DNA from 3 places in the Virgibacillus kekensis genome. Region 3 is predicted to be linked to each of the others. Evidence: riboswitches for the same ligand, from Rfam matches in the RefSeq annotation. Region 3 holds a riboswitch; each other region holds the start of a gene.
The links. Region 3 has a riboswitch for cyclic di-GMP ahead of ACFO3D_RS04900 (anti-repressor SinI family protein). Riboswitches for the same ligand answer to the same signal wherever they lie in the genome.

Region 1 (7,850 bases), 230 kb from region 3:
CAAACAATGAGGCAATCGTTGCACTGGCACAGCAATCATTTGGTACAGAAACAGCAATGATTATGTTGTTTGGTATGGCTGTAAATATCGTTTTGGCAAGAATGACACCGTTTAAATATATCTTTTTAACCGGACATCACACGATGTTTATGGCATGCATGATTGCGGTGATTTTAAATACAGGCGGTATTTCAGGCGTATCATTGGTAATTATAGGATCTATTATACTTGGCGCTCTTATGGTACTATCACCAGCAATGATACAACCATTCACCAGAAAAGTTACTGGTTCTGACGATTTCGCAGTAGGTCACTTTGGCTCCTTGGGGTATTTGGTATCCGCGGCGGTTGGAAAAGTTGTTGGCAAAAACTCCAAGTCAACTGAAGAACTTAAAGTACCTAAGTCGTTAGGATTCTTACGGGATACTTCAGTAGCTGTTTCCCTTACAATGGTAATACTTTTCTTTGTTGTAGCCGGATTTGCCGGACCTTCCTTTATCGAGTCTGAATTAAGTGGCGGGCAAAACTTCTTGGTCTTCGCCTTTATGCAAGGGTTGACTTTCGCAGCAGGGGTTTATATTATTCTTGCCGGTGTCCGGATGTTGCTGGGCGAAATTGTCCCTGCATTTAAAGGTATAGCTGACAAAATTGTTCCGAATGCAAAACCTGCGTTGGATTGTCCTGCCATATTCCCATTCGCAGGCAACGCGGTAATTATTGGTTTTCTATTTAGCTTTATTGCTGGGCTAATCAGTATGTTTTTCCTGCCACTGCTTGGACTTAAGGTTATTGTGCCGGGCTTAGTGCCACACTTCTTTACTGGTGCAGCAGCAGGGGTATTTGGAAATGCTACTGGCGGACGCAAAGGTGCAATATTTGGTTCGATGGCAAATGGTGTATTAATTAGCTTTTTGCCGGCACTGTTATTACCGGTACTCGGTTCATTAGGATTTGAAGGTACTACATTCGGTGACGCGGACTTCGGGGCAGTTGGAATTGTACTAGGAAATCTTATCCGCTTATTTGAATCAAATATGGTCTTCACAGTTATAACGTTTATACTTTTAGCGGTAGCATTCTTTTTTGGATGGAAACCAAGCTCAGCAGCAAATAAAAAATCCAATGCTGCATAATCTAAAGTAATCCTGCTATCTTAACAGATAGCAGGTTTTTTTTGTATGAGGTTGAGCCTGCGTAATTAAATTATGTTTATTGTTTAAATATCTCATAAAATGGAGGTGCTTTATGTGAACAAAAATAATAACGGAAAATTAACTGACGAGGAAATTCTCGAACAAAGCAGGCGGTCAGGTCTGACTTATAATGAAGCAAAAGAATTTATTGCAAGAACGTCCGTTGGTCGCGGTACAAATATTTATAGTGATACGAACGCACAAGAAGTTAAGCAGAAGAACGAGCAATCAATGAGAAATAAGAGTAATTAAGCGACTCCAATAATAAGCAGAGCAGTATCTATGGCTCTGCTTATTTATATACTTTTTCAAATTAAAATAACAAATGCAATAATAGTAGAAAGAACATCGATATTCCCAACCATAAATGGGTCATCCGTTTCTTTATTGAAGGGCGGTATCTCCGCATCCAACCAGTTGTTACAACGGCTGTCAACACGGTAGCTGTCAGCAAACCGCTCACAATTTTAGGATTTTGCCACTGGAAACCAAATAGGTCAATCACCAAAGTGGCATGGGTTAGTATGAGGATTAACGCGGTTGTGCCAATCCAGCGGTGAAAAGGCAGAATTCTTTTCGACAGATTCGCATATTTAATTTTTTTGGCCCGATCGGATGAATCTCGGATTGTGGAAAATACTGCATGGCGAGTCCAGTTGAAAAGAATGAAAATAAGTCCCATAAAGCCGAAAAATATGTGTGTGGGAATCCCTTCACCCGCCTTATTAATGACGTTCCAGGTACCAAGGGCGAGCAATGCTATATTGAAAAAGAACCATTTATTCATAAGTCCTCCGATTGTTTGCTTTGTCGTACAGTATTCATCATACCATAGTGGATTATAGTTATAGGAATTGATAAATTGTAAATAGGCATATATCCCTATATAAAGCTGGTGCCATTTGAACGATAATACAACTATCAACATAAATCGTACGAAATGGCAAAATCACTGAAAAGTGATGACGCAAAACTACAGGGGCTAAAGTCTCACGACAATGCCAGCCAGATGTCGAATACGTCCTCCTACGATTTATGGGATTTATGGAGGGATATGTTTGAAGAAGTTTTTGGAGCGGATAGAGAGCATAAACTTTCTTTCCTGCATACGTAAAACTAAGGCTTTTGCCGTATTGGCGATAGCCAAGTTTTCTAATCGTGGTAAATATTTTTGGCACCAGGTCAGACTGAAGGAGTTATCAGCGATAGCCTCCGGATGTGTTGACGAGAGATTCAAGCATAAGTTAAAAAAGAAAATAAGTTATCATGAGAAAGCATCACTGAGCTACATAACAGAAAAATAAAAAGCACCGATAGGGTGCTTTTTATTTTTGTACAGGTATACTTCTCTAAATCGGATTCCTTCTATATAATTAGATTGTCAGCCATCATATTCACAAGCCATTATTTCCCAACACGCTTCGATTTCCGAAATAAATTGATTTATAAATATGCATGTTATATAATATTTATCAATTCTTTTTTTCGACAATAAAATCTATTTTAAATTTATATAGAGGGGGAGTAGAATGCAGGAAGTAATTCAAACCTATATGAATGAGATAAAAGACGATCTTATTAAAATGCGGCGACATCTTCATCAGAACCCGGAATTAAGTACCCAGGAATGGGAGACGTCAAAATTCGTTCAGTCGAAGTTAGAGGAATTTGGCATCCCATTTGAAAACGGATTCGCTAAGACTGGGGCCCTTGGAATTATAAAAGGTGGACATCAGGGTAAGACGGTTGCGCTCCGTGCCGACATGGATGCATTGCCGATTCAGGAGCTTAACAGCCATGATTTTGTTTCAAAAAATGAAAACGTAATGCATGCGTGTGGACATGATGCCCATACATCAATGCTTCTTTCAACAGGATATATCTTGAACAAAATGCGCGAACACATCCACGGGACAGTTTTGCTGGTGTTTCAGCCGGCAGAGGAGAACTCCCCGGTTGGCGGCTCTCAGCGGATGCTGGATGATGGAGTCTTTGATACCTATCCGCCGGATGTAATATATGGACAGCATGTGTGGCCAAATTTGCCTGCTGGCCAAATGGGCATACGAGATAAAGAAATGATGGGTGCGAGCGACCGATTCAAGATTATCGTAAAAGGTAAAGGCGGCCATGCAAGCATGCCCCATCTAACAAATGATGCAGTCGTAATGACTGGCCATCTGATTACCAGTTTGCAGTCAATAGTCAGCCGAAACCTTGATCCGCTTGAAGCGTCCGTGGTAACGATTGGTAAAATAAACGGAGGATATGGGCATAACGTAATTGCGGATAAGGTGGAGCTTGAAGGAACAATCCGCACCTATAATCCTGAGATCAGGGAGCGGTTGAAAGAACGGTTCCATACCATTACAAATCAGGTTGTTCAAGCGTTTGATGGAGAAGTCGAAATTGAATATCTGGAAGGTTATCCAGCAACCATTAACACACCTGAATGGGCGGAAGTAGCCCGTGAATCGGCAACGAAAATGCTTGGTGATGATGCCGTGCCACAAGTCAATCCATCACTTGCCGGGGAGGATTTCAGCAGATTCCTGCATAAATATCCCGGAGCGTTTATCTGGCTCGGTACACAGATTGAGGATAAAGAGAACCAGGCTCCTCTCCATGACCCGAATTTCAAACTGAATGAAAAAGCCTTGCCACATGGAAGCGCCTTTCTTGCCCAGGTGGCAATCGATACACTGAACAAATTAAGGAGCGATTATGATGAGCAGTAATTTTGTAAAAGAATTAGCACCACAGCTCGTCGAATGGCGGCGTACGCTTCACAAACTACCAGAGCTTGGTTTTCTGGAATATATAACTACGTATCGATTGGGAAAAGAACTCATATCGATGGGCTTTACCCTTCATGTTGGTAAGGATGCCCTGGATTCGGATGCACGTATGGGGCTGCCTGCCACCGAAGACATTAATGCTCATGAAGAGAAGGCAGCCAAGTGGGGAGTTGATGCTGAGTGGCTTGAAAAAATGCGCGGCGGGAATACTGGGCTTGTTGCTATATGGGATACCGGGAAGCAGGGCGACCATGTAGGTTTTCGTTTTGATATTGATGCGTTACCGATTAATGAATCAACGGATGAGTCACACCTTCCAACTAAAAATAACTTCATTTCCGATGAAAAGAACGTTATGCATGCGTGCGGCCATGATGGCCATGCAACAATCGGGCTTGGCGTGGCAAAGTTCATTTCGGAAAATACCGATAGCCTTAAAGGTCGTTTCACACTACTTTTTCAGCCGGCTGAAGAAGGTGGGCGTGGAGCCAGGGCAATGACTGCCAAGGGTTGGCTTGACGATGCTCACCGTTTTTACAGCGGACATATTGGCGTGAAATCCATGCCGGTAGGAACAATTGCAGCAACAACAAAAGGGTTCCTTGCTTCCACCAAGTTTAATATATCCTTTAAAGGAGTTTCCTCACATGCAGGCATGCATCCTGAACTTGGAAAGAATGCATTGCTTGCAGCAACAACCGCGGCTAACAATCTGTACGGTATCCCGCGCCATAATGACGGGGTGACCCGAGTGAATGTCGGAAAACTTACTGCTGGAAGTGGACGCAACATTATTCCCGAAGACAGTTATATGGAAATCGAGGTTCGTGGGGAAACACAGGAAGTGGCGGACTATATGGCCGAAAAAGCTACCCGCATTATTCGGGCTGCGGCTGATATGCATGATGTGGAATGTATCATTGATCCGGTGGGTATTACGGAGGTCGTTGTTTGTGACGAAACGCTGATTCCACAGATTCAGGAGTGGTGCAAAAACAGTGAACTTATTACAGAAGTACTGCCTGAAATCCAGGTTTCCGGTTCAGAGGATGCCAGCTTCATGATTAATAAGGTGCAGGAACATGGTGGAAAGGCAACGTATATGCTGTTTGGTACTAAACTTGATTATCCGCACCATCATCCGCAGTTTGACTACGAGGAGGATGTGCTGGGAGTCGCCGTTGATACCTTCGTCAGTATTTTAAGAGGCGGATCATCAGATGTCTGAGATGTTTGACTGGCTTGAAGAGAAACTTAAGGCCCTTAATCTGACCGACACAATGGATAGACCAGAGGGTTTTACTCGCCTTAGTTTCTCCCCGGAAGAGAAAGCTTCCCATGCGCAATTCCGTAAAATAGCCGAGGAGTTGGGCCTTGCCGTTTCCGAGGATGAGGCAGGAAACCAATGGGCAGTTTGGGAAGTTGATAAGGAAGCCCCAACTATAGCTCTCGGTTCACATGTTGATACCGTTGTGAACGGTGGAGGTTATGATGGAGTGGCCGGAGTTCTGAGCGCTCTGGCTGCGGTCAAAGCGTTGAAAGATAAGGGTTATCAGCCTGCAAAAAATATCGCCATTATTTGTTTTATCTCTGAAGAGTCAGCCAGGTTCGGAGTTTCCACGATTGGTAGTAAAGCACTTACCGGGCAGCTTGAAAAGGATGAAATTGGTGAAGTTACCGATAGTGATGGAATAACTGTCAGAGAGGCAGTAAGCGAATATGGTCTTAACTGGAGTAAAATTGAAGAAGCAGAGCTTTCGGCCGAAAAGCTGGAAAGTTTCATGGAACTTCATATTGAACAGGGAACACAGATAGTGGAAAATCGTGCGGAAATAGGTATTGTAAATGGTGTCGCCTGTCCCGTTCGCCTTAAAGTAAGGGCTAAGGGAATGGCAAATCACACAGGATCTACGCCAATGCATAACCGAAAAGATGCATTCGTTGCGATAGCCCCATTAGTGAACTTTGTGAGTGATGAAGCAGCTCGTTTGAACAGGATACACAAGAGTCCTCTAGTAGCCACAGTCAGCACGATTGAGCTTAAGCCGAATGTGATGAATGTTATTCCCGGTGAAATTGAATTGGGAATAGATATCCGTAGTGTTGATGATCAGCTTAAACGAGATTTCGCCTCCAAAATAAAGGTTTACTGTGATCGCATTGAACAGGAAATCCAGGTAATGATTGATATTACGACGCTGGTCGATAACGATTCGGTACTGCTTGACTCCGTAATACAACAAAAACTTTCCTCAGTCTGTGATGAGCTTGGTTATGATACGTTTCATATGGATAGTGGAGCGGGGCATGATGTAATGAATATGGCAGCAAGGTGGCCATCAGGATTACTATTTATCCCTTGCAAAGAAGGCATAAGCCACCATCCTAAGGAATTTGCCTCCATGCGTGACATTTCCAAAGGTATCCAGGTTATCCAAAGATTTTTTGAAATAGAAACGGAACTGTAATTGACTTTAACGCATTAACTGGGTAAAATAAGCGTTATAATTTGTCGAATAGTCTGTAACTTGATTTGCATTCTTTTTTTCGGCAAAAATATTCAAAAGGAGGGATTCCATGACAACTAACTTTGCAAAAGAGTATCTAGCAGCAAACAAAGAACAATTTGAGCGTGTTAGCGAATATATCTATAATCATCCAGAAACCAGATTTGAAGAATATTCCTCCGCTGAATTTCTCGCTTTAGAATGTGAGAAAGCAGGATTTAAGGTTGAACGGAATGTCGGTGACATCGAGACAGCATTTGTAGCCACATATGGCAGCGGGTCTCCGGTAATCGGATTCCTTGGAGAATTTGACGCCCTGTCCGGTCTGGGACAGAAGCCTAACATGACATCTTATGAGCCTACTGAAAATAATGTTGGGCATGGTTGCGGGCATAACTTATTGGGAACCGGCGCATTTGCAGCTGCATGTGCTGCTAAAAAGCATCTGGAAGAGAACAATCTTCCAGGAACAGTGAAGTTTTTCGGATGCCCAGGGGAAGAAGGCGGATCTGGTAAAACTTTTATGGTGCGAGAAGGCGTTTTCGAAGGAGTAGATGCAGCACTAACCTGGCATCCATCACCAGCAAACAGCATTATTAGTCTATCATCTCTAGCAAATTACCAGGTCTATTTCCGTTTTAAAGGAGTATCATCGCATGCCGCAAATTCCCCGCACCTTGGCCGAAGTGCTTTGGACGCGGTTGAGCTGATGAACGTTGGGGTTAATTATCTTCGGGAACACGTCCCGTCAGATGCAAGGATGCATTATGCTGTGACAAATACTGGGGGCATATCACCAAATGTTGTCCAGGCAGATGCAGAAGTTCTTTATCTGATTCGTTCGCCAAAAGTTAAACAGGTAGATGATATTTATAAGCGTGTCTGTAAGATTGCTGAAGGAGCTGCTCTTATGACGGAGACAGAGCTGACAATCGAATTTGATAAGGCATGCTCCAATTATATTCCTAACCGCACCTTAGAGAACATTCTTCATGAGAACCTTCAAAAAGCTGGCATTGATAAACCTGTTGATGAAGAGGTTACCTTTGCAAAACAATTATGGTCGACTCTTTCAGAAGGAGAAAAAGAAGGCTATCTAGACATTCTTAAAGGGTTTGGCTACAGAGGGGACGGCAGTGAATTTGAAGGAAAATATCTTGCCGAAACCATCTCACCATATGAACCAACAAATGATATTCTTCCAGGATCAACAGATGTTGCCGATGTAAGTTGGGTTGTTCCGACTGCGCAAGTGACAACATCCACCTCAGCGCTGGGTACACCACTCCATACTTGGCAAATGACTACACAAGGCATCAGCAGCTATGCGCACAAAGGGATGCTGCGTGCCG
Region 2 (7,850 bases), on a different contig from region 3:
CACTATTCTATGTGCTGGCAACATTGTCTATCCTCGTGCTAATCCCGGTGATCGTGGCGGGGGCATTTTTAGGCAGATTTCTATTAAGCCCAATCCAAAACTTGATTCGTATAATGAGGGGCAACATGACTCAGGGGGATTGGAAGAAAATCAACAATACAAATAAATCTCATGACGAAATTTATGAAATGGAAATGACATTTAACGAAATGATTGATCGAATAAAAGTAAGTTATGAGAAACAGGAAATGTTTGTTTCCGATGCGTCCCACGAGTTAAAAACACCCATTCAGGTTATAAAAAGCTATGCCCAACTCTTGGCGAGAAGGGATACCATCAGCAGCGATTTATACAAAGAGTCCTTCGAAGCAATCGATTCTGAAACAGACAGGGTCAAAAAGCTGGTAGACCAAATGCTTGCTCTTGCGAAGAACAAACAGCTTGGTAAGAAAGAGAACATTAAGCTTGATGAACTTGCAACGGATGCAATTTCGAGGCTACAGGGAGTACATGGAAGAGATATTAGACTAATCACAGACGGTTCTGAGCCTATTGTATATGGTAGCAAGTCTCAGTTGGATCAGGTAATAAGTATATTAATCGATAATGCTATAAAATACAGCGAAACAGAGATTGAAGTACATGTTTTGCAAGATAGCGATATGGCGCTTCTTCAGGTCAGAGACTTTGGCCAGGGAATAACAGAAGAAGAGCAGAAGAGCATCTTCGACCGTTTTTACCGGGTGGATAAAGCACGGAGCCGGGATACCGGAGGCACTGGTCTGGGACTTTCCATTGCGCACGCTATAACCGCAGCTCATGAAGGGGAATTGTCAGTTGTGAGTGATCAGGGCCTTGGTTCTACTTTTACGCTTAGATTAGCATTGGTAAACTCCGAATGAGATAAGAATAATTATTTTTTAATCTGATTCTAATCTTCGTTACATCCTTTCTTCATAAAAGGAAGGTAATCTAAACATATCAACTAATTAGGAGGTAACGAATATGAAGAAGAAAGTATTAGCAACGGTTGGAGCCATGGCGACAGCAGGAGTTATCGGATTTACTTTTACACAGTCCGGAGTGGTAAATGCTGATCCTGAATTAACAAGGGATGATATTCAAAAACAGGTCAAGGAACTTTATCCAGGGGAAATTACTGAACTTGAATTAGACAAAGAAGGCAATAAGGCAGTTTATGAAGTAGAGATAAAACTGGAAGGGAAAGAATACGAATTAAAGATTAATGGGGATAATGGAGAAGTTATCAAACTGGAGGAAAAGATAAAAGTATCCAGCAATTCATCCCAAAAGAAAGATGATGAAAAAGATGACCAATCATCCAATCAAGGGGATGACCAGCACGATGATACAAAGACCCCTCCAAGTGATGAGAATACAGTAGAAAAGAAAGATGATGCCAACGATGACGCCGACGACAATCGTAATGCAACCAGCGATGATACACCAACTAAAACGAAGACTGATAAGAAAACAATAATTGGGATGAGAGAGGCGGAGACCATTGCACTGAAAAACTTCTCAGGAACCATTGTTGAAAAAGAACTCGAAGAAGATGATGGCCGCCAAGTCTACCAAGTGGAAATCGTTAATGGTAATCGCCAGGCTGAGATTGAAATAGATGCCTATACAGGCGAAGTCCTTGTAATGGAAATCGAAACAGAAGACGATACAGAAGATGATGCAGACGACGATACAGAAGATGATACAGACGACGATAACGAATAATGGGACAGAGGGACAGGCATACTGTCCCTCTGATTTTTATAACTGTTAATATCAATATAATCCAGTTAATGGCTTCAGGCTAAAGTAGTCCAATGCCTGGTTGACATCATGAAGGTCATATATATTCTTTTCCAGGCAAAATTGAATCACCAGGTCATACGTATCGCTATCGGACAAAGAATAGCCTGCCGAGTCTAATAGTTCCCCAGTCTCTTCATACGATAGTTCCAGGGAAAACGCTAGTGCAATAACCGTATTTTTTCCGGCTTGGTAATCCGGATTGGAGCGGATTTTGGAAAAATGTCTTCGATCTATCCCAGCCCGCTTATAAACCTCCGAATCCTTGAGCCCCTTTTCATCTACGTACCTGAACAATACCTGGTTGAGGGTGGGCTTCCGATTCTTTTTAATGAAATCCTCCAGTTCTCCATGAATCGAGTCTTCCTGGATACTATAATTTATTTGTTCCTGAGGCTCCATCATGCTAAACGTTCGTTCTTCCAGATGGTCGTTAATATACCTCTCAAGCTCAATCAATAATGTTTTATCCAGAATCTTTCCCACCTCCCAAAATTGTCGCTTATCAGGCGACCACAGAAGAAATTAATCTGGTTATTATTATAACAGATTAACTTTTAGGGAGATGAATATTATGAAAAACAACGTAACTGAAATTATTTTTTTGCTTGACCGAAGCGGATCAATGTCAGGCCTCGAAAATGATACAATCGGTGGGTTTAACAGTTTTATCGAAAAGCAGTGCAAGCTGGATGGTGAAACAGTTCTTACAACTGCTCTGTTTGATCATGACTACGAGTTATTGTGGAATGGCGTTGATGCAAATCACGTGAAACTGACGGATAAGGAATATCATGTCCGTGGTACTACCGCTTTATTGGACGCTGTCGGTAAAACCATTCTGGATGTTGGGTACAGACTATCTAGAACATCGGCAAACTATAGACCAGATCACGTGATGTTTGTGATCACTACCGATGGAATGGAGAATTCTAGCAGAGAATTCACTTATGAAAAGGTAAAAGAACTGATAAAACACCAACAGAAAAAATATGACTGGGAGTTTATTTTCATGGGAGCTAACATTGATGCCGCCGAGGAAGCAGACAGTATAGGCATCGCACGGGAAAAGGCCTTTAATTTTGAGGCTTCTACAGAAGGTGTAGAGGTAATGTACGATATGGTTGCCGAAGCGGTTACGGAAAGTAGGAAAAAAATAGAATAGTATGGAGGGAAGAGAAAAGGCAATCAATTCTACCAGAAGAGAGCTGGAGAATTGGTGTCTTTTTTCTTTATAGGACTATTTTTCCGAGGTTGCAGAGGGGGATACGTATTTTAATTTTAGGCAGGCAACGTAAATACTAGGATGAAGGACGGGACGGTGAACCATGAGAAGAATTAACATGGAAGAGAGATTATCTAATTATTTGCAGGAGTTCTGAAAGATTTATTGAATGATATTATATGAGAAATCGAAAAGGAGATGAATCTCTCATGGAACTACGCGATGGTACAGATGTATTTCAATTGCGGCAGGCAAACAGGGAAGACCTGGACCGGATTCTCGAGCTTCTCGTCCAGGCAGCTGAATGGCTGCAGACCAAGAAAACGACTCAATGGGATTATTACTTAACAAATCTGGAAGATAATACGAAAGAGGTCCAGGAATCTATTAAGAATAGCGGCACATATCTGGTGGAGCATGAGGGAAAAGCAATTGCCACCATAACACTTGAAGACTCCCCAAACGACTGGGATACCGATATATGGGGTGAAGACATACATGATGATGGCGTTGTGTATTTACATAGAATTGTCGTTCATCGGGATTATGCTGGACGGGGGATAGGTAAACAGCTCATAGATTGGGCAAAGAAATTCGTAAGAGATGGAGGTGGAAAATATATCAGGTTTGATTGCCTGGGGGACAATGAAGGTCTTAACACTTATTATCAGCGCCATTATCCCTTGAAAGGAATCGCCAATATCTACGGCAAACATTGCAAATATGAATTGGAATTATAAAAAGGAGGTCCTCACAGGCCTTCTTTTTTCAATGTTATGCCAAGTGGGGTTGCACCATCGCTTTCTGTGGTGTATAAATCTGAAAAGTGTCTATTTATTTTTGTTTTTGTTGCCGGCAAAAACGGCTATAAAAATCACGAACAACGCAACTATAATGGAAGTATTCAAGTGATGAACTCCTTTCGTTGCCTGTTACATAATATTCATCCATATTACAGAAATATTAAAACAGGAAACTATTACCTGAAAAAATTAGTCGTCTTCTAAAGAGAGAATGAATATCTATGTATAAATAAATTTTATCGGAGGTGTTCTATCATGACAAATAAACAGTATAAGACTGGCGAAAAAGCGTCAGAGAGCGGCAAGTACAAAGTGGACAAACTAGTAAATGGCAACACCAGTGGCGATAATACAGAGATTGATATGAACGAAGGGGACTCTTTCCCGCCATCACCGTCAGAGAATGAAGCAGCTTACTGGGTAAAAGTTTAATTAAACGTTTGATTAGTCCCCCTCTAGTAAACATGCATGGAACACCACCCAAAGAAGACAAGTAGAAAAGCAAGGAGCTAAGCAGAGGGAACGGCTGGTTCTGTTCCGGTGCTTAGCTCCTTTTTAAGTTTATCCTAAGGCAACATCCAGGATCATCATGATGGTAAACCCAATCATCAATGCCATGGAGGCAAGGTCTTTATTTCCATTTTCCTGTGAACCGGGGATAACTTCCTCGGCAACAACAAAAATCATTGCTCCTGCCGCAAAACTTAACGCGAACGGGAGGATCGGCTCCATTAGAGTTACTGCCAGGACTCCGACCAGTGCTGCAATAGGTTCGACCATTCCGGAAAACTGACCAAAAAGGAAACTCTTTCTCCGAGACATGCCTTCTCTGCGCAATGGCATGGAAACTGCAGTACCTTCAGGAAGGTTCTGAATTCCCATCCCAATCGCAAGTGTTACCGCACCAGCAAGTGATGCGGAGGGGGACCCGGATGCAATTGCCCCAAAGGCGATACCTACAGCAAGCCCTTCAGGAATATTATGCAATGTCACTGCTAAAACCAGGAGTGTACTCCTTCGTTTTGTAGCGGGTTGGAGTCCTTCTGCTTCTTTCATTGGCAGGCCCGGGTGCAGGTGGGGGATAATTTTATCGATGCCCCAGAGGAAGATGGCCCCGAGCAGGAATCCAGAGGCTGCCGGGACCCACGCAGGAAATGAACCGTTCTCCGCCATAGCAAGCGCTGGTGATAAGAGTGACCAGAAACTTGCTGCAATCATGACGCCCCCGGCAAATCCGAGCATTCCGTCCATAAGCTTCTCATTAACTGCTTTAGTTGTGAATACAAGCGCTGCCCCTAAAGCAGTCATTCCCCATGTGAAAAGGGTGGCTATTAGCGCCTGTGTGACCGGACTTAAGCTGGTGAAAAAATCAATCATTCGTGTCATTCCCTTCTATACAAACCATATATATATAGGTTATTTCATCATCTCTAAAGTAATATATGTGTTAGCGACAAAAAGTTTCCCTTGCGAAACATATTATCCTGTATAGATATTAGTGTCAATTTTTAACCAGAACAGACATTGAGCCGCGTACTGTGTATACCCTATTCTAACTGTTGATTTGCACTGATTAATGAATTTGATGTGTGGATTGGAAGCGAGGATGTTCTGTCTGGACATTATGTAGAAGGAGAGATCTGCTTTCCTAAGAATTAACCAAAGGATATCACAGGGTAAATTCTGCCAGTAGTTATAAATATCATGACTTTTGTGGTAGGAATCGACACTTTCACTAGACCCGTATCTTACTCAAAGTATACATCATATAAGTAGGTTTGGTAGTGACCTATAAAATTAAATCAAAAGTTTAGATACATAGGCAAAAAGGATTATATTATCGGGAATCATGTGATAAAATAGTACTAGATATAAAGTAAATAGAATGATGTTTCATGAAAGGGCAAACTTATCGAAAGATAGGGACGCAAAGCTTCAGGCCTAAGGAAAAACTATGGCGGCTGAGATACCAAGGGAATTAACGCAGGTTATTTCCAGTGGAAATAACCTTTTTGTATTTCTATTTTGGAACGTGAGGGATGAATATGCTGACCACCAGACATACTGCAGTGCCCTTTTTAATTCTGGCAGTTATTATATGCTATGGATGGGCTTTTTTATATAATGAAAATGATTTTATGCGGTCAATGGGCTCTTCGTTATTCTCCATTATCGGAGGGGCTGCTAGTTGTGTCTGGCTGTTTCAGACCTATCAGCGATTAACTACCAGACTACGAGTTTCATGGTTGCTGATGAGTGTCGGTGTGCTGCTATATATAATTTCCAATTTTATCTGGCTGGTAGGGGTATTGTCTGAGGGAGTGGGGGCATATCCGGAAGCTGCCAGTATTGCCTGGCTTCTGGCTAATTTAGTTTTCTTAATAGGGCTGATTTATAAGACACATGAACTGAGCCTCAATATTCCAGGAAGTCATTACATATTTAACATTATTGTTTTTATGGTTACGGCGGCTACCATCAGTGTTCATTACCTGATTAAGCCAATTTTAAACAATACAGATGGGGCTGTGTCGGTTTCTATTTTAACGCTGGCATATCCAATCACAAACTTGAGTATCCTGTTTGTAATAACGATTCTCTATTACTTATCCCATCACAGCAGAAAAGGGAAACATCTTAAAATCCTGATTGCTGGTTTTCTATTGCAAATCGCAGGAGACACGATTTTTATAATACAAACAATTAATGGCACATATAAGCTGGGTAGTTATGTGGATCTCTTCTGGCTGATTGCCATTCTGATCATTGGGCTTGCAGGTCGCAGTGCACAGCTCACAAAAACAAATCGAAATGTGGGTATCCGACAAAATCTGAAAACCCGGGAAAATATCTTTCCTTACGCCGGTGTGATTCTTCTTATTATCCTGGTTAGCATAGATTACAATTGGGCCTTTAATGCATTAAGTATTGGATTGAGCTTAGTCTTTTTTATGGTGATAGCACGGCAAATCCTGGTGATGCGACAAAACGACGATTTACTTACCGAATTCCGAAATCTTGCGTATCATGATACCTTGACAGGGCTTAGTAACAGGACAAGTTTCCAGGAGGACCTTGATGTAGCGATTGAGACATCTAAAAAGGATTTAAGCCTGATTGGATTATTGCTGATTGATCTCGATAGATTTAAAACGGTAAATGATACACTAGGCCACCATATCGGGGATAGTCTGCTCCAGGAATCGTCCGCACGATTCCAGAAAGCACTTGGAAACCTGGACCAGATTTACCGCCTAGGTGGTGATGAGTTTGTCATCATCCTTTCCGGTACAACAAAGAGTGGCTGTGCAGCAGCTGCTGAGGCTATTCTGATTGAGTTTTCCGCCCCCTTTGTGGTTGGAGAATATAAAATTGCAGTTACCCCAAGTATTGGAGTCAGCATTTATCCTTATGATGGCTCCAATAATGGGGAAGACTTGCTGAAAAACGCAGATGCTGCCATGTACCTTGCTAAAGACAGTGGAAAAAATAATTACTGCTTTTATAATGCAGAACTGAGCAAAAGTATGGCTCGTAAGATGGAAATTGAGAGTGAGCTTCGCAAGGCTGACCGGGATAGCCAGTTCAGCATCTTCTATCAGCCGAAAATTGAACTGAAGTCCGGAGCGATTGCAGGCATGGAGGCACTAATTCGCTGGGAACACCCTAAACTTGGGGTTGTGTCTCCCACTGAATTTATTCCGATAGCCGAGGAAACAGGTCAGATTGATTCTATTGGTGAATGGGTACTTTATCAGGCGTGTCAGCAGACTGCCACCTGGCATCGTGCAGGGTATGATTCTCTTTGTATAGCTGTAAACGTGTCGGTTCGCCAATTTCAGCGTCGTGGGTTTGTTTCCACCGTAAGAAATATCCTGGAACAGACAGGATTGCCAGCACAGTATCTCGAACTGGAAATCACTGAAAGCATTATGCGGGATGTTTCGGAGACCATGAAAGTGCTTCAAGGACTGAAGAAGCTTGGAGTCAAAACT
Region 3 (7,850 bases):
GGGAGGAGACAACTTTTCGAAGCGCCTCGCGCACAACTTTTGCTTGTTCCGTGGAAATCAGCTGTTCCTGCCAGACCTGGCTTTTTTCTTCATCAGCGAGCAGAACTGGTTTCAGCAGATTCCCATCATTGAGAAATGGTGTAAATGTTGAAGCCAGATGGAGCGCGCTCATTTGTAACTCACCCTGCCCATAACTGGTGTCAGCAAGCAGAACTTCATCATCAAGGGAGCCGCTGTTTGAAATGGTTGATGTTTCGATTGGATAAGTGTACGGAAACTCTTTGCTGAATCCAAATTTCTTTAATCCACTACTATATTTTTCCACACCCATTTCAACAGCTTTTCGTGCGAAAAATATATTATCAGAACGTATCAAGGCATTTGTGACGTCTACTGGTCCGTTGGATTCGGATACACGGCGGACTTCATAGTTGCCCCACCCTTCACCACCGCTCCAAGTAAGACCGTTTATTTCCATACCTTCACCAGGTTTAATAGTGCCATTCCCAAGTCCAATTGCGGCAGTGACAGGTTTAATTGTCGAGCCTGGTGCATAGGTAGCGGTGAAACGGTTCACCAGCGGCTGTTGTGGGTCATTTTGCAGTTTATCCCATTCCGACTGTGAGATGCCGAATAGGAATTGGTTTGGGTCGAACGATGGACTGCTGACAAGCGCCAAGGTTTCACCGGTCTTCGGATGAATTGCTGCGGTCGTACCAGCGTCTCCATCATATGTCGCATAAATCTGTTTCTGTAATTCTGCATCAATTGTCGTAATAATATTTTCACCGTGCTCAACTCGCTTTTCTGCAAGCACAACCGGATCTTGACCTTCTTTTTCCACGGTAATGGCTACACCTTGAGTACCTTTCAACCGGTCTTCAAACAATTGCTCCATTCCTCGCTTACCGATTATATCGTTCGGGCCATACGTACCAGGTTCCTGTTTTTCCAGTTCTTCAGCGGTAATCTTGCCAATATACCCGACGAGATGCCCGGTTGCTTCTCCGTTGGGATAAACCCGGCCGGTTACCGCACGTTGGGAAACGCCATTTATTCCAGCCAGTTGGCTTAATGTTTCTTCGTCATTCTTTGGTACCTTCGCCAGAGGAACGTACAAATTCGGCTTAACCCATCCAGCATTCAGGGCATTGTTGATTTCCTCTACACTCATCCCGAGTAAGTCAGCGATTTTCTGTTTTTGCTCTTCAGGATTAGGCTGGAGCCGTTCAGGTACAACTCCGATTTCTGGAACCTTGTCGTTTATAGCGAGCGGCATCCGATTGCGATCAAGGATTTCTCCGCGCTTCGGTGCTTCAGTATCAATCCTGATTTTTCCTCCGTCTTTTATTTGGGGAAAAATAAAACCGGGATCCCACTTAACAAACCAGTTTTTATTTTCTTCTTCACCCTCCTGGATTAGGGTAGCTTCATAATCAAAGTTAATCGGCCCTGCAATTGTTTCCATTTTCACTTGGAATGGAAACTGTGCCGTCCCTTTTTCCATAGCGGTTTCTATATCTTCTGCCGATAATTTCTTATATGTCACCTTAAGATTTTCAACATTTAAGTCTCCGTATATATTTTTATAGCGGTCAACGAATTCTTCTGTCGGATATTCTTTCTCTGAATTGGTGGTGACCATTTTGTACATTTCGCTGAATTCTTTTTTGTTCCAATGTTTTACATACTGATCAAACCGTTCCTGTGGAGTTACTTCATCCTCGGCACAGGCTGTAATCACAACAAGCAATAGAACAGAAATCAATGCAATTATTTTCTTCATAGTGACCCCCTTAAATGTATCCTTTATTCTCTTTAATAATATCATTTTCCTAATGCAAAAACATGTATAGGTAAAAAGATAAGCCATCCGGAGATGACTTATTCTGCGTTCATATGATTCTTTAGCTCACTTTTAATTCTATTCATTTCTTCATCAGGTACGATATAGTACCAGCCACGGTTGATCATATCGCCGCTCCCGCTGATTTCCATCGTCTCAATATTGTTACGGGTCTGACGGTAATCAGTGAACAATGTCTGCATCTGCTCCATTGTCATGTTTGTCTTCACATTACCACCAAGTACATCCAGAATATCGGTGACCTTGGTGATGCTCGAAAAGCTGGCTGCTTCTGCTACCGCAGCTTTGATAACTTCACGCTGCCGTTCATTCCGTCCCAAATCTCCGCGCGGATCGTTTTTCCGCATCCGCGTGTACTTCAGAGCTTCCTCACCATTCAGGTTAATTTCACCGGCAGGGAAACGCTCACCGCCCTGGGTGAATGCCTGGTCATTTTTAACGGTAACTCCACCCAGTGCGTCGACACCTTGCTTGAATCCTTCCATGTTAACTTTTGAGTAGAAATGGATTGGTAAATCAAGCATCTGTTCAACAGTCTTTACTGTAAGGCTCACATCGCCAAATGCATATGCGTGGTTAATTTTGTCCATTCCTTCACCTGGAATATTCACATACGTATCACGCGGAATACTCAACATTTTCATGGAGTTGGTTTTCGGGTTAAGTGACATCAAAACCATCGTATCTGAACGGCCTTTATCGTTTTTACGCTCATCAACACCAAGTAAAAGTATATTAATAGATTTATTTTCACTGAAGATACTGTTAAGCTCTTTCTGTCGCTCTTCACTGTCATCACCGGGAAGCGGTTCATGCATCACGGCGACTGTATCGCCAACCTGATCATATATAAAATAAATATAGCTGCCGATCGCTAGTACTAATGCTGCAATTATTCCAACAACCCAGTATGGCCATTTTCTTTTCTTCTTGTGCTGTCTTTTTTCTGTTCTTGAATCCACTATTATTCTCCTCTGCTGTTTCCATTACTATAATTATAGCTGACCCCGCCATTATCGTCCATCACTCATTTATGACCGGGAGGGCGGTAATGATGTAACGGTCAGGTGCGTTACCGATATACGAAAAAGGATAGCAGGTTGTCAGGGTGAGAACCTCGTCAGGTGCAGTTGACTTAATTACGGTTCGGTCATCAGCATTGACAATTTCGGTATCGGTAATTTGATAGGTAAAGTCCCCATATGGCATTCTGACTGTCAACGTATCGCCGAGTTTCAGTTCCCCCATTCGGCGGAATACGGTATCGCGGTGTCCAGATAAAACTACCTGATTTTTTTCAAGCGGATAAGCCGTCCCTGCATAATGGCCAACCCCTTTCGCCAGTTCTTCCGGATCAGTTCCTTCAATGATAGGGAGTTCGGCGTTCAGCCTCGGAATATGCAGAATTCCAACTGATTCACCCTCGTCCGGCAGAAAAGGCTCCAACATATGAGACGATTGGAGGGAGGAAGATGTTTCACTTTTTTGATCTGCCAGCCGGATTTTTGCTTCTTCCAGGCTTTTATTTTGCGAATGATCGGTTTTAAACAGTTGGTAGCCGCCAATTCCGATAAAAATAATCCCGGCAATCGTGAGTAATATAGCGACACCTTTCATCCACATCCGCCTCCAGAAAAAGTAATCTAATTAGAATATAGGTTATTTTTAGGAACAAATCAATACATCTATAGAACAAAAGCCCTATATCGCCAAAATGTTTTCTGATAATTACAAAACTAGTTTGCATTTGACAAAACAAGACACCCACAAAATTGAAGTTTTATAGTATAGTAGTCCTAAGAAAAACATGGATCCTCAGAAAAGAGCAAACTTATTGAAAGATAAGGGCGCAAAGTCACAGGTCTAACGCATTGTTGCTATGGCGGCTGGATTACCTGGGAATTAAAATGGGGGACGGGGAAACATGCAGAGTGCTGAACGAAAAGTCGAGCTTGGTAACGATCTGGATTTAGAGTGGGTATTTTTAATGAAAGAGGCGAAAGCAATTGGACTGACAGTTGAGGACATACGGTTGTTTCTGGAGAAAGATGAAAAAAAGTGAAAGAATAATGTAAAAATAATGTGCTTTATATAGAACTATACGCCTTTTTGTGGTATAATTTAATCTGAAAGAAGGTGTATGGCTTGATCGGTGAAAAAATAAAGCAAATACGTAAAGAAAGAAAAATGTCCATATCTGAACTCGCTGAGCGGGCAGGAGTGGCGAAATCATATCTAAGCTCTATAGAACGAAACCTTCAGACAAATCCATCGATCCAGTTTATCGAGAAAATTAGTTCTGTACTGGGAGTATCCGTAAATGACATTATTCAAAAAAATAATGAGAACGATATAGAAGAAAAGTTGGATGGGGAATGGTTGGAGATTGTTCAGGAAGCAATGAGTTCAGGTGTTTCCAAAGAACAGTTTAAAGAGTATCTGGAGTTCAACAAGTGGCGTAATAAACAGGAAAACTAAAAGCCGTGAGCCATAAGCTTGCGGTTTTTTTGTGTGGTTAAAAAATTAGCGGTAAGTGGACTAAATCGAAATACATTTCGCTTTCCACGGTTGTGTAAATATATTTCACTGCTCGGCAAGTTTCATAGATTTATCCATTTACATCTTAAGCAATTATCTTCCGGAAATAATCTTTTTAAAAAAATGTAACAAAGTTCATTGCTGTTTCGTTGTTGTAATAGAGGGGGGAGGAGTTGATTGGAAAAGAAGATTTTTGCCGACTTATTTGAAGAATATCAACTCCCGCTGTACCGATATTTATTGCAAATGAGCCGCAATAAACAAGTTGCCGAGGAATTGCTGCAGGAAACATTCTACAGGGCGATGATTTCCTTAAATGTACAATATGTTAAAGAGCCAAAAGCATGGCTTTTTAAGGTGGCGAGAAATCTTTATATTGATACAAGCCGAAAATCGAAATCGGAAAAACGTATGGTTGAAAGGATAAAGACAGAAAGCACGCAGAACAGTGATATAGGTAACCCGGATGAAAGTCTGGAAAACAAATCAAGACAGGAGCATATCGAGAGCGTATTGGACAGATTGCCTGAACGAATGCGAACAGTGTTGTATTTACGGGAGATACAGGAATTTACATATAAAGAAATCGTGTCGACGACGGGTTTAAGTGATAGCCAGGTGAAGACTACGCTGCACAGGGCAAGGAAAAAATTCCGTTATTACGATGAGCTTTTAAGAGGGAGGTCTATTGATGGACGATGATAAAAATGTATTAGGCGACTGGAATGAAAGTGGGCAGGAAGAATTGGATCAAAAGAGTGCTAAGAAACTTGTATGGCGCACCCGCTTATCCATTACATTAACTGTAATCAAGACGCTCCTGCTTATATTGTTGGTTTATATCGCCTACACGATCCCGGTAAGCATTTTTTATGATTTTAACAAGCAGGCGGGCTTCGACAGACTTGTTTCTACCGTGATAGAGACTCACTATCCCGGGGTTGAAGTGAATAATGCTAGTGGGGGTAGTGATGCAGAAATCAATCCACTGCTGACACAGTCGACAACCTTGAAATTATACCGGGAAATCGGTGATTGGGATGTGGTTATTGGAGAAGTTTCAGCGGAGAAACAACTGTTTGGTGAATTAGATTATTCCCTGCAGCTTGATGAGAAATATTTAAATCAAAGCGGCCTCAAAGGATTTGTTATTCCAAACGAGTTGCTCGGTAGAGGTGAAACATATGTAAAGCCGAATGCAAGTGAGCCTGTTCGTTCCCAGCTGGAAAAAATCGATGGGGGTAATGTAATTCAAGTACAGTTTTCTATCAAGAAGGCAATGTCTCCGAAAGCATTGCTCAAGGAGCTTGATAATTATAATATAAGCGTCCTGAATATGCCTGTGTATGGTGGGGAAATTACTGAAGTGGAAGTGCCATACTCCCAGGCTGGCCAATTCACCTTTGCTTCAACGCTAATTCTTAATCCGGCTACAAGGTATGATGAAAATAATCGGCCGTCTTCATGGATAAGTCCGCTGAGTATGCAAACTATAGAGCGTTCAGTTGATCAGTTCTATGAGAATATTAATTGGATGGTTAATGAAGGAGGCTATTACGCTTCCGATATAGACAGAAAACGGCTGGAATATATCCAGGAGAACGGTATAAAAGTATTTGGAGCTACTGTGACAGGTCCTATCCGTGAGGTGGAGAAGCTGCTCCGCAAAGAAGAGTTTCACCAGTTTAGATTAAATGGAATTGAGGTATGGAATTGGGAAGCGTGATAGCATGAAAGCAATTTTATTAAAATACGGATATTGGCTGCTGCCGATTGCCTGGATGGGAATCATTTACTATTCGTCGGCGACACCGTATCAGGAACAGAATATGAAGCCGTTTTTGTCCAATACATTTGATTTATCATTTCTGACGCCGTGGTTTGATTGGATTAATTTTACCTACCATCACTCAGAGGTCAGTGTTGCAGTTCTTGGGATTGAAGGTTTTATTGAATTTTTTGTCCGTAAGGGTGCGCATGTCGGGGTGTTTTTTGTGCTGATGTGTCTGTTTTACCTTGCTCTGCATAAAATGGGTATGACACGTTTATGGAAAAAGTCAGCGATAGGCTTTGTTCTTACCGTGGCCTATGCCGGGCTTGATGAATTTCATCAGTCCTTTACGGCAAACCGCACACCATATTTTGGGGATGTTATACTTGATAGTTTTGGTGCTTTACTGGCTGTAATATGTCTGACGGTTTTTCAACGATGGGCAGTCACAAAGCAGAACAGAAATCGAAAGCTATAAAAAATCCTAATAAATTTCCGAAGCGACATAATTCGACACCATCTTTCCCTAACATGTGATATGATGTTTTTAATATTTTCAAAAAAGGCGGTATGAAAATGGTTGAGCAAGAACGTTATAAAGATATGCTTAAGAAGATGATTGAGGAAACCGAGAAAGATAAATTTCAGTCGTCTGAAGAAGTTATTAAAGCCTTGGTAACCGAACTAACTAGAGGAAATAAACCTATAGCAAACTAATATATATGAATCTGCGTCTCTATTAAGGGATGCAGTTTTTTTATTTCTCGGAACCTCATTCCGTCCCACACCTTTTTTCCCCCATTTCATCCCTTTTAACGGAATGAGGTTCCACCTTACAGAGTCGCCGGCATTTTTACCAGTTAACGCTTTCTAGACAGGGGGGTGCTGGTATGCTACCGTTAAATAGAAGAAAATAAAAAGGGTTGAGGCATAATGGTGAAGGATTTATATATAAAAAATGCTAGAGTACATACTGAAAATGAGGGAACTTTGAATGGTTCGGTATTAATCAGCGATGGTAAGATAACTAAATTGTACACGGACCATAACAGTCCGATTCCGCCGGATGCTGAGGTGATTGATGCCAATGGGCTTCATCTGATTCCGGGATTTATTGATGGACATATTCATGGAGCGGCTGGAGCCGATGTAATGGATGGAACTCCAGAAGCCCTTTCGACGATGGCTAAAGCCTTACCTGCAGAAGGTACAACTGGCTTCCTGGCGACGACCATTACCCAATCTCCTGAGAATATTGAAAAGGCGCTTAAGAATGTTGCTGGATATACATCTCGGCCAGGACAGGCTGAAGTGATCGGTATACATCTGGAAGGACCGTTTATAGAAAAGAGTAAAAAAGGCGCACAGCCTGCGGAATATATCCAAAAACCGGATATAAATCTCTTTAAAAAGTGGCAGGAGTTATCCGATAATAAAATCAGAACGATCACTATGGCACCTGAGCATGATGCAGATGGTAGTTTTACAAAATATTTGCATCAAACCGGTGTAAATGTATCTGCAGGACATACGGGTACTGGATTTGAGGGGATGCAACAGGCCGTTTCTCACGGTGTGCGCCAGGTGACTCATCTCTGCAACGCGATGTCAGGAATCCATCACCGTGATATTGGGGTTGTTGGGGCTGCATTTAAGCTGAAGGAACTTCGGGCG

Region 1: linked by a shared signal. The riboswitch ahead of ACFO3D_RS05930 (hypothetical protein) and the one ahead of ACFO3D_RS04900 (anti-repressor SinI family protein) in region 3 are both predicted to bind cyclic di-GMP.
Region 2: linked by a shared signal. The riboswitch ahead of ACFO3D_RS00920 (putative bifunctional diguanylate cyclase/phosphodiesterase) and the one ahead of ACFO3D_RS04900 (anti-repressor SinI family protein) in region 3 are both predicted to bind cyclic di-GMP.

Annotation. Positions count from the first base shown of each region.
Region 1 covers NZ_JBHSFU010000004.1:324,945-332,794, reverse strand. Annotated here, with positions in the region: gene ACFO3D_RS05945 (PTS ascorbate transporter subunit IIC) at 1-1,133, shown strand, start outside; gene ACFO3D_RS05940 (hypothetical protein) at 1,248-1,445, shown strand; gene ACFO3D_RS05935 (hypothetical protein) at 1,507-1,980, opposite strand; cyclic di-GMP riboswitch class I at 2,126-2,210, shown strand; gene ACFO3D_RS05930 (hypothetical protein) at 2,252-2,497, shown strand; gene ACFO3D_RS05925 (M20 metallopeptidase family protein) at 2,723-3,931, shown strand; gene ACFO3D_RS05920 (amidohydrolase) at 3,921-5,219, shown strand; gene ACFO3D_RS05915 (M20 family metallo-hydrolase) at 5,212-6,459, shown strand; gene ACFO3D_RS05910 (M20 family metallopeptidase) at 6,569-7,850, shown strand, end outside.
Region 2 covers NZ_JBHSFU010000002.1:10,418-18,267, forward strand. Annotated here, with positions in the region: gene ACFO3D_RS00885 (sensor histidine kinase) at 1-902, shown strand, start outside; gene ACFO3D_RS00890 (PepSY domain-containing protein) at 1,006-1,749, shown strand; gene ACFO3D_RS00895 (hypothetical protein) at 1,801-2,286, opposite strand; gene ACFO3D_RS00900 (vWA domain-containing protein) at 2,402-2,992, shown strand; gene ACFO3D_RS00905 (GNAT family N-acetyltransferase) at 3,262-3,792, shown strand; gene ACFO3D_RS00910 (YjzC family protein) at 4,111-4,287, shown strand; gene ACFO3D_RS00915 (ZIP family metal transporter) at 4,417-5,232, opposite strand; cyclic di-GMP riboswitch class I at 5,748-5,829, shown strand; gene ACFO3D_RS00920 (putative bifunctional diguanylate cyclase/phosphodiesterase) at 5,901-7,850, shown strand, end outside.
Region 3 covers NZ_JBHSFU010000004.1:95,491-103,340, reverse strand. Annotated here, with positions in the region: gene ACFO3D_RS04915 (penicillin-binding transpeptidase domain-containing protein) at 1-1,786, opposite strand, end outside; gene ACFO3D_RS04910 (LCP family glycopolymer transferase) at 1,885-2,829, opposite strand; gene ACFO3D_RS04905 (class D sortase) at 2,891-3,484, opposite strand; cyclic di-GMP riboswitch class I at 3,682-3,766, shown strand; gene ACFO3D_RS04900 (anti-repressor SinI family protein) at 3,792-3,929, shown strand; gene ACFO3D_RS04895 (helix-turn-helix domain-containing protein) at 4,013-4,345, shown strand; gene ACFO3D_RS04890 (RNA polymerase sigma factor) at 4,583-5,107, shown strand; gene ACFO3D_RS04885 (anti sigma factor C-terminal domain-containing protein) at 5,097-6,131, shown strand; gene ACFO3D_RS04880 (VanZ family protein) at 6,136-6,654, shown strand; gene ACFO3D_RS04875 (hypothetical protein) at 6,753-6,893, shown strand; gene nagA (N-acetylglucosamine-6-phosphate deacetylase) at 7,110-7,850, shown strand, end outside.